2 regions of the Pseudovibrio sp. POLY-S9 genome follow, and region 2 is predicted to be linked to the other one. Evidence: riboswitches for the same ligand, from Rfam matches in the RefSeq annotation. Region 2 holds a riboswitch; the other holds the start of a gene.
What was found. Region 2 has a riboswitch for S-adenosylmethionine ahead of PPL9_RS00300 (O-succinylhomoserine sulfhydrylase). Riboswitches for the same ligand answer to the same signal wherever they lie in the genome.

Region 1 (3,405 bases), on a different contig from region 2:
TGTCGCAGGTCAGAGGAGATCCCTAGTCCTCGTAGTACATGCGATAGATCCCTCCGGCAGAGTCATCGGAGATCAACAAAGACCCGTCGCCAAGCTCGACCACGTCTACCGGACGGCCCAGATAATCGCCGCTGGCATCAATCCAGCCTGTTGCGACAATACTTGGGGCGCCAGCTTCTTCTTTCTCGTTGATGGGCACAAACACCACACGTGCGCCAATTGGCACTGAGCGGTCCCATGAGCCGTGCTGCGCGATGAAGACACCGCCCTTGTATTCTTCAGGGAACATATCGCCCTGATAGAACGTCATGCCCAAACTTGCGGCATGGGCATCCAGTTCGACTTCCGGGTTCACCACGCCACTTGGGACAGGCTCGTCGATGTAGTGCGGGGTACGGACCGTTCCACCGCCATACCATGGGAAACCGTAGTTCTTGCCCGGCTCGGTGGCCTTGTTCAGCTCTTCGGGCGGGATGTCATCACCCATGCCGTCCACCTGATTGTCGGTAAACCAGAGATTGCCGGAGTTTGGATGGAACTCCAGGCCCACGGAGTTTCTGATCCCGGTCGCATAGACCTGACGGTCCATACCATCTGCGGTGATGGAGATAATGCCGCCGATGCCGAGGCTGTCATAAAGCTTCAGCTTCATCTTGGGCGGCACGTTGTAAGGCTGGCCAAGAGAAATGTAGATGCGGTCATCCGGGCCCTGATCACACACACGGGAGGAGTGATTGTAGCTTTCTTCAGAGGGAGGGATAAGCATGCCCTTGCCGACCAGCACCTTCAAGGCTGGCTTGCCCTGCTCTTTGTTTTCCAATGCGTTCGGAAAACTCAGAACACGGTTTTGCTCTGCAAGGACCAATGAGCCATCTTTTGTGAAGCACACACCGTTGGGGATGATGAAGGATTGATCTGGAGCGAACTGGCGAACTTCTGCAGCTTTCTTGCCCTCTTCATCCGGAGTAACGACCCAGACTCTGTCCGTGGTCGTTCCTACAAAGACAGTTTTGCCATCAGGCGCGACGGCCATATGACGGGCATCAGGCACGGCTGCATAAGGTTCGATGTGGAAGCCTTTCGGCATGACCACAACTTCAGCGTTGCGAGCCAGAGTTTTCTGTTCTTCAGAGACCTGCTCCACAAACTCTGTTTTGACACCATCGACCATTTTGGTGGTCGTTGCTGCCAGAGAAGTGGTTAGCAGCAAGGCGTAGGCGCACCCTGTCAGGACTCCAAAGAGAACGGGCTTTGTGGTGCACATCGTTTTTTCCTTCCTGAAGAACCTAGAAATTTGACTGAGAAAATTTATCGGAATATTTGGAATGCTCTGCCTTTTTGAGCCGTCACTATGCGCTCATTCAAAGTCTGAGGAGAATACTCAGATATGACGGGAATTCGGTTTATAGAACCACAAAAATTGAAGATATTCACTTAGCGGAAGTTGCGTTTTGTGGTGCTAGAATACGACACAACGTAAGTTTGAAAGTGTGGACAAAGAACAAAGGAAAGGTGCCCACTTGCAATTGCCTCATTTTCGTGCCAAATCCTACGCATCATCAAGAGAAGGGCTGGCGCCCTCGCCAACCTGCCTAACCGGGCAAGGTGGTCTCCGCCAAAAGGGATGTGGTTTCGAAGTGAGGACGCTGTCTTCATCATTCGTAACAACCAAGCGGTAGTTTCAATGGATTTTGCGCCAGTCCTCCTCGGGAAACCGATGGAGGATTTAATGTTTGATATTGCTGGTCAGCCACAGTCTGCATGGCAATCGTATGTATCTGAATATGTGCCTCAATCTTTGAGGGAAGCCGTCGCACACCTTGCCGACGAGTTTACTGCTGCCTATTTGCTGGATTGCCTGATTTTAGAAAAAGGGCTGCGCAGTCGGTTGCTTTCCAATTCAACCCGACAGCCGAATACGCCTTTGACCACCGACGAGCGCTCCGACCGGTTTGCTGTGTTGCTTCGGCTTTGGGCAGAAGGCTGTCACACGGTTGTCGACGAGCGCTTGTTTGCGGATACCGCACGTCGTCGTCCTGAAGAACTGGAAGCCTTGCGTGAGTACTTCAGGCAAAACGCGCTGCGCTCGAAAAAGAAATTCCCGAGCTAGTTAAGCTGCACTAAAATAAGAACTGATTTTTAAGCTGCGCGGCTGCCGAATTTTGCGGGAGGCGTGGCAAATGGGTCTGCGAACATTGCAAGCCACAGGCTCTGCGCGATGCGCTGTGCAGTTGCTAAAAGAAGCGGTGCGGCTTCTGGTGAGAAAATCGCATAGACTTCGTCTTCAAACAGGTCCATCCACTCATGGAAATTCTCAGTGGTGACCCCTTGAATTCTCGCGTGAGCGGGAACCGGCTTGCCTTTATACGATCCAGTTTTTAGCAGAACAGACGCCCAAAAGTGCTTCATCTTGTGTAGATGCGGACCCCAGTCCTCACCCATTTCTCTCAGGAAGATCGGCCCAAGCGTTTCATGCTGGCGAACCTTGCCGTAAAAACTCTCAACCAGATGATTGATCTGGGCAGGTGTGATGGAAGGATCAAGCGGTGTCCGTTCACGCGCTGACATAACGGGAATTTTTGATGACACTGCTTGTTTCCTATTCCTGGTCCGCGATCCGCTTAAGCCTTGTTGTATTTAGCACGTTGCTCTTCAGAGATCACAATCGGTTTGCCGTCATCGTCAACAGCAACAAAGGTGAACTGAGCATTCGTAACCTTCTCGCGATAGCCAAAGCGGTGGCGTAAAGCCCAGGCCTCAATGGCAAGCGTTACAGAGGTTCTGCCAACACGGAGGACGTTGGAGTAGACACACATTACATCGCCCACTTTAACAGGGCGGATAAAGGTCATGCTGTCGATCGCAACAGTCACAACACGCTCCATGGCGCACTGGCTTGCTGCAATACCGGCGGCAATATCCATTTGAGAGACAACCCAACCGCCGAAGATATCGCCAGAAGCATTGGTGTCTGCCGGCATCGCCATTGTGCGCGTGGTCAGTTCACCAATTGGCTGCTCTTCTTCGACAGCGTCTCTTGTATCATTCATAGTTCTAAAGCTCCGTAGATCCACCAGAGGAAATGCTATGCATGGCGAAGCTCAACTACTCAAGCAGGGATCATCGCCATATGGAAGCAATCAACAACCTGGGTCGCACATTTCTTGGTGTTGGCCCGAGCGGTTTCAGCAACGCATTCATCTACTGCATTCTCGAATAATTTCAACCAGCTGGCAATATCATCGCTGCATACCTGCTTTGCAGCACCACGATACTTGCCAAGTGGACGGCCAGAATAGCTTCTGTCTTTCATGAGAGCGGAGCACCAGAATCGCACGGCCTGAGCTTCGTAATCCTCCCAGTCGCACTTCATGCTATTTTGGTAGACTGATGCCAGCTCGCCAT
Region 2 (3,405 bases):
CACGCTCATTCCGTTCTTGCTCTACAACGCTGTGGCATTTAGGTGGTTTGAAGATCTAGAGCCGGTGCTTGATCAAGGCTACAACGTCACCCCGTGGGCTGCCATTGTATTCCAGATCCCACTGCCATCCGGACTGCTCGTTCCTCTGGATGTCGCCACCCTTCTGCTTGCAGGCACTTTGGTCCTGCTCTTCGTTGAGATCATCAAAGCCACCAGAACCAGCACACTCTCACTGGTAGATCACAGCTTGTCTCTGTTGATCCTCGTGGCCTACCTGATTGAGTTTCTCTCGGTGCAAGAAGCCGCCACCCCGCTCTTCCTTCTGCTCATGACCATCACGTTTCTGGATGTCATTGCAGGTTTCATCATCACCTTGTCCGGAGCACGGCGAGATGTAGTTGTGGCAACCAGCAACAGCTAACAACAAGTCCGCAGCATTGCGCTTTAATGCATAAAGGGCACCCGGTTGGATGCCCTCACGCCAGTCATAATGTGCAACACGCTTAAAGCGCGGCCAATGCCTTAGCAACATCTTCCAGCAGGTCATCTGCATCTTCCAGACCAACAGAAAGACGAAGCGTCTTGTCTGTAATGCCCAGCTCCAGACGCGCATCTTCTGCAACACTCTGGTGCGTAGTCGTCGCCGGATGGGTAATCAGGCTCTTCGCATCACCAAGGTTGTTGGAAAGGCTGACAATCTCCAACGCATTGGAGAACTTGAAGGCCGCTTCCTTACCACCCGCCAAATCAAACGCCAGCATGGTAGACCCACCCTGCATCTGCTTGGCCACGATATCCGCCTGTGGGTGATCAGCGCGGCCCGGGTAAATCAGGCGAGACACTGCAGAATGATCCGCAAGGAACTCTGCCAGCTTGCCAGCATTCGCAGTCTGACGCTCAACACGCAACGACAAAGTCTCCAGACCTTTCAGCAGAACCCAAGCGTTGAACGGGCTCATCGCAGGTCCGGTATGCTTGAACGGGTCATGGAATTCTTCCACAATCCACTTTTCATCGGAAAGCACGATACCGCCCAAACATCGGCCCTGCCCGTCAATATGCTTGGTCGCAGAGTAGATCACCACATCAGCACCCAAGGCCAGCGGGCTCTGCCAGATAGCAGTCGCAAACACGTTGTCTACAATAAGCCGTCCACCAGCTTCGTGAATAATATCCGCAACAGCTGGAATATCGATCACTTCAAGCGTCGGGTTGGTTGGGCTTTCAAGAAACGCCGCTGTGGTGTTCGGACGAACAGCTGCTTTCCATTGCTCAATATCAGTGCCATCAATCAGCGTGGACTCCACACCATAACGTGGCAGCAGCTTTTCGATGATGTATCGGCAGGAACCGAACAGCGCCTTTGGTGCAATCACGTGATCGCCAGCTTTAACGCAGGCCATAATCGCAGAGTTAACAGCCGCCATACCAGAAGCCGTGCCGCGTGCGGCCTCAGCGCCTTCCAGTTCGCACATTCGTCGCTCGAACATTCCTACGGTCGGGTTTGCGTACCGGGAATAAATATAGCCCGGATTCTCGCCCAAAAAGCGTGCTTCTGCCGCTTCTGAGCTGTCGTAAACATACCCTTGTGTAAGGAAGATAGCTTCGGATGTTTCACCAAAGCTGGAGCGCGTTGTGCCTCCATGAACAAGCCGAGTTGCTGGCTTCCAGTTCTTTGCGTCTGTCATCGCTCATTCCTGCCCGAAGAGATATTGCTCTACCCCTTCATTAAAAAACCCCGGCGCGGGCCGAGGTCTATACAAGAACCCGACCCTTTAGCTACTTGTTTTACGTGGTTGCAAGCCGGTCGACCAAATCACCACGGAATAGGCAGCGTTTTTACCTCGAAAATACACTAGGGTCAATCAATCAGCTTAGGTTGCAGACTTGGCGAGAGATCAAACTTACGTTAATCAGTGTCAGAACGATTTGAGTACCAGTGGGGCGGAACCAACAATGACAGGCATTCTTCCGGCAAAAGCGATTGAAGCTATGTTTGCCAGCGGTGCAATTCAAGCAGACAGAGTGCCCGACGAGGACCAGATTCAACCTGCCAGTCTTGACCTGCGCCTCGGCGTCAAAGCATGGCGTGTCCGGGCCTCCTTTCTGCCCGGCCCCGACGCGAAAGTGGAAGACAAGCTGGAAAAGCTCATCCTGCACGAGATCGACCTCTCCAAAGGCGCCGTGCTGGAAACCAACTGCGTTTACATCGTCCGCCTTCAGGAAGCGCTGGACCTCCCGGCTGAGCAATCCGCAACAGCCAATCCAAAAAGCTCCACGGGCCGCATTGATGTGTTCACCCGCGTCATCACAGACCAGGGCCGCGCATTTGACCGTGTTGAAGCCGGCTACAAAGGCCCGCTCTACGCTGAGATCTCTCCAAAGACCTTCCCTGTACTGGTCCGCGAAGGCTCTCGCCTGTCCCAAATCCGCTTCCGCGATGGTGAAACCCTCATCAATGATGAAGACCTGACCAAAGTGCACAACCAGCACACACTGGTGTCTGGCGGCAAGGACGAAGATGCCATCAACAACGGCGTACAGGTGTCCATCGACCTGAAAGGCTCTGGCAAAGACAGCCTCATCGGCTACCGTGCCAAGCGCCATACAGGTGTGATCGACGTTGACCGCAAAGACGCGCAGGACCCGGAAGACTTCTGGGAGCCGCTGTACAATCGCGGCGATGCAACGCTCATCCTCGACCCGAACGAGTTCTACATTCTGGTCTCGCAGGAAGCCGTCCACGTCCCACCACAATACGCCGCTGAGATGGTGCCATTCGACCCGCTCGTCGGCGAATTCCGCGTCCACTACGCAGGCTTCTTCGACCCCGGCTTCGGCCACTCCACCGTTGGTGGCACAGGGTCCAGAGCCGTTCTAGAAGTCCGCTCTCACGACGTTCCCTTCATCGTCGAACACGGCCAGACGGTTGGCCGCCTTGTTTACGAACACATGGAGGAAGTGCCAGAAACCCTTTACGGCGAAGGCATTGGCTCCAACTATCAGGGTCAGGCTCTGAAGCTCTCCAAGCACTTCAAAAGCAAAGAACCGGTAGGAGCATAAGCTGATGCCCCTCTTCACCGTTGAGCAGGAATACAACGCGATACTGGAAGAAAAGAAGTCACGCTTTCTTGCCTTTCTGGTACCCCATGTAGACTTTGCTCAGCGGCTGGCGGACCTTCGCGACGAGCACAAAAAAGCCAACCACCACGTCACCGCTTTCCGCAGAATGCTCCCCGAGGGACGCATTGATGAAGGCGGCAAAGACGATGGCGAACCGTCTGGCACTTCCGGCATGCCTACACTCAAAACGCTCATTGGTGCAGACCTTGTGGATGTGGGCGTCATCATCGTCCGTTACTTCGGTGGCACAAAACTGGGCACCGGCGGCCTGGCACGGGCCTA

Region 1: it holds a riboswitch for S-adenosylmethionine, as region 2 does, so the genes downstream of both, PPL9_RS16510 (hypothetical protein) here and PPL9_RS00300 (O-succinylhomoserine sulfhydrylase) in region 2, are expected to answer to the same signal.

Annotation. Positions count from the first base shown of each region.
Region 1 is NZ_LCWX01000166.1:81,278-84,682, forward strand. It holds gene PPL9_RS16505 (PQQ-dependent sugar dehydrogenase) at 23-1,264, opposite strand; SAM-I-IV-variant riboswitch at 1,552-1,682, shown strand; gene PPL9_RS16510 (hypothetical protein) at 1,730-2,110, shown strand; gene PPL9_RS16515 (group III truncated hemoglobin) at 2,140-2,589, opposite strand; gene PPL9_RS16520 (acyl-CoA thioesterase) at 2,622-3,050, opposite strand; gene PPL9_RS16525 (group III truncated hemoglobin) at 3,110-3,405, opposite strand, start outside.
Region 2 is NZ_LCWX01000006.1:29,555-32,959, forward strand. It holds gene PPL9_RS00295 (hypothetical protein) at 1-421, shown strand, start outside; gene PPL9_RS00300 (O-succinylhomoserine sulfhydrylase) at 504-1,688, opposite strand; SAM riboswitch at 1,756-1,833, opposite strand; gene PPL9_RS00305 (2'-deoxycytidine 5'-triphosphate deaminase) at 1,957-3,063, shown strand; gene PPL9_RS00310 (YigZ family protein) at 3,068-3,405, shown strand, end outside.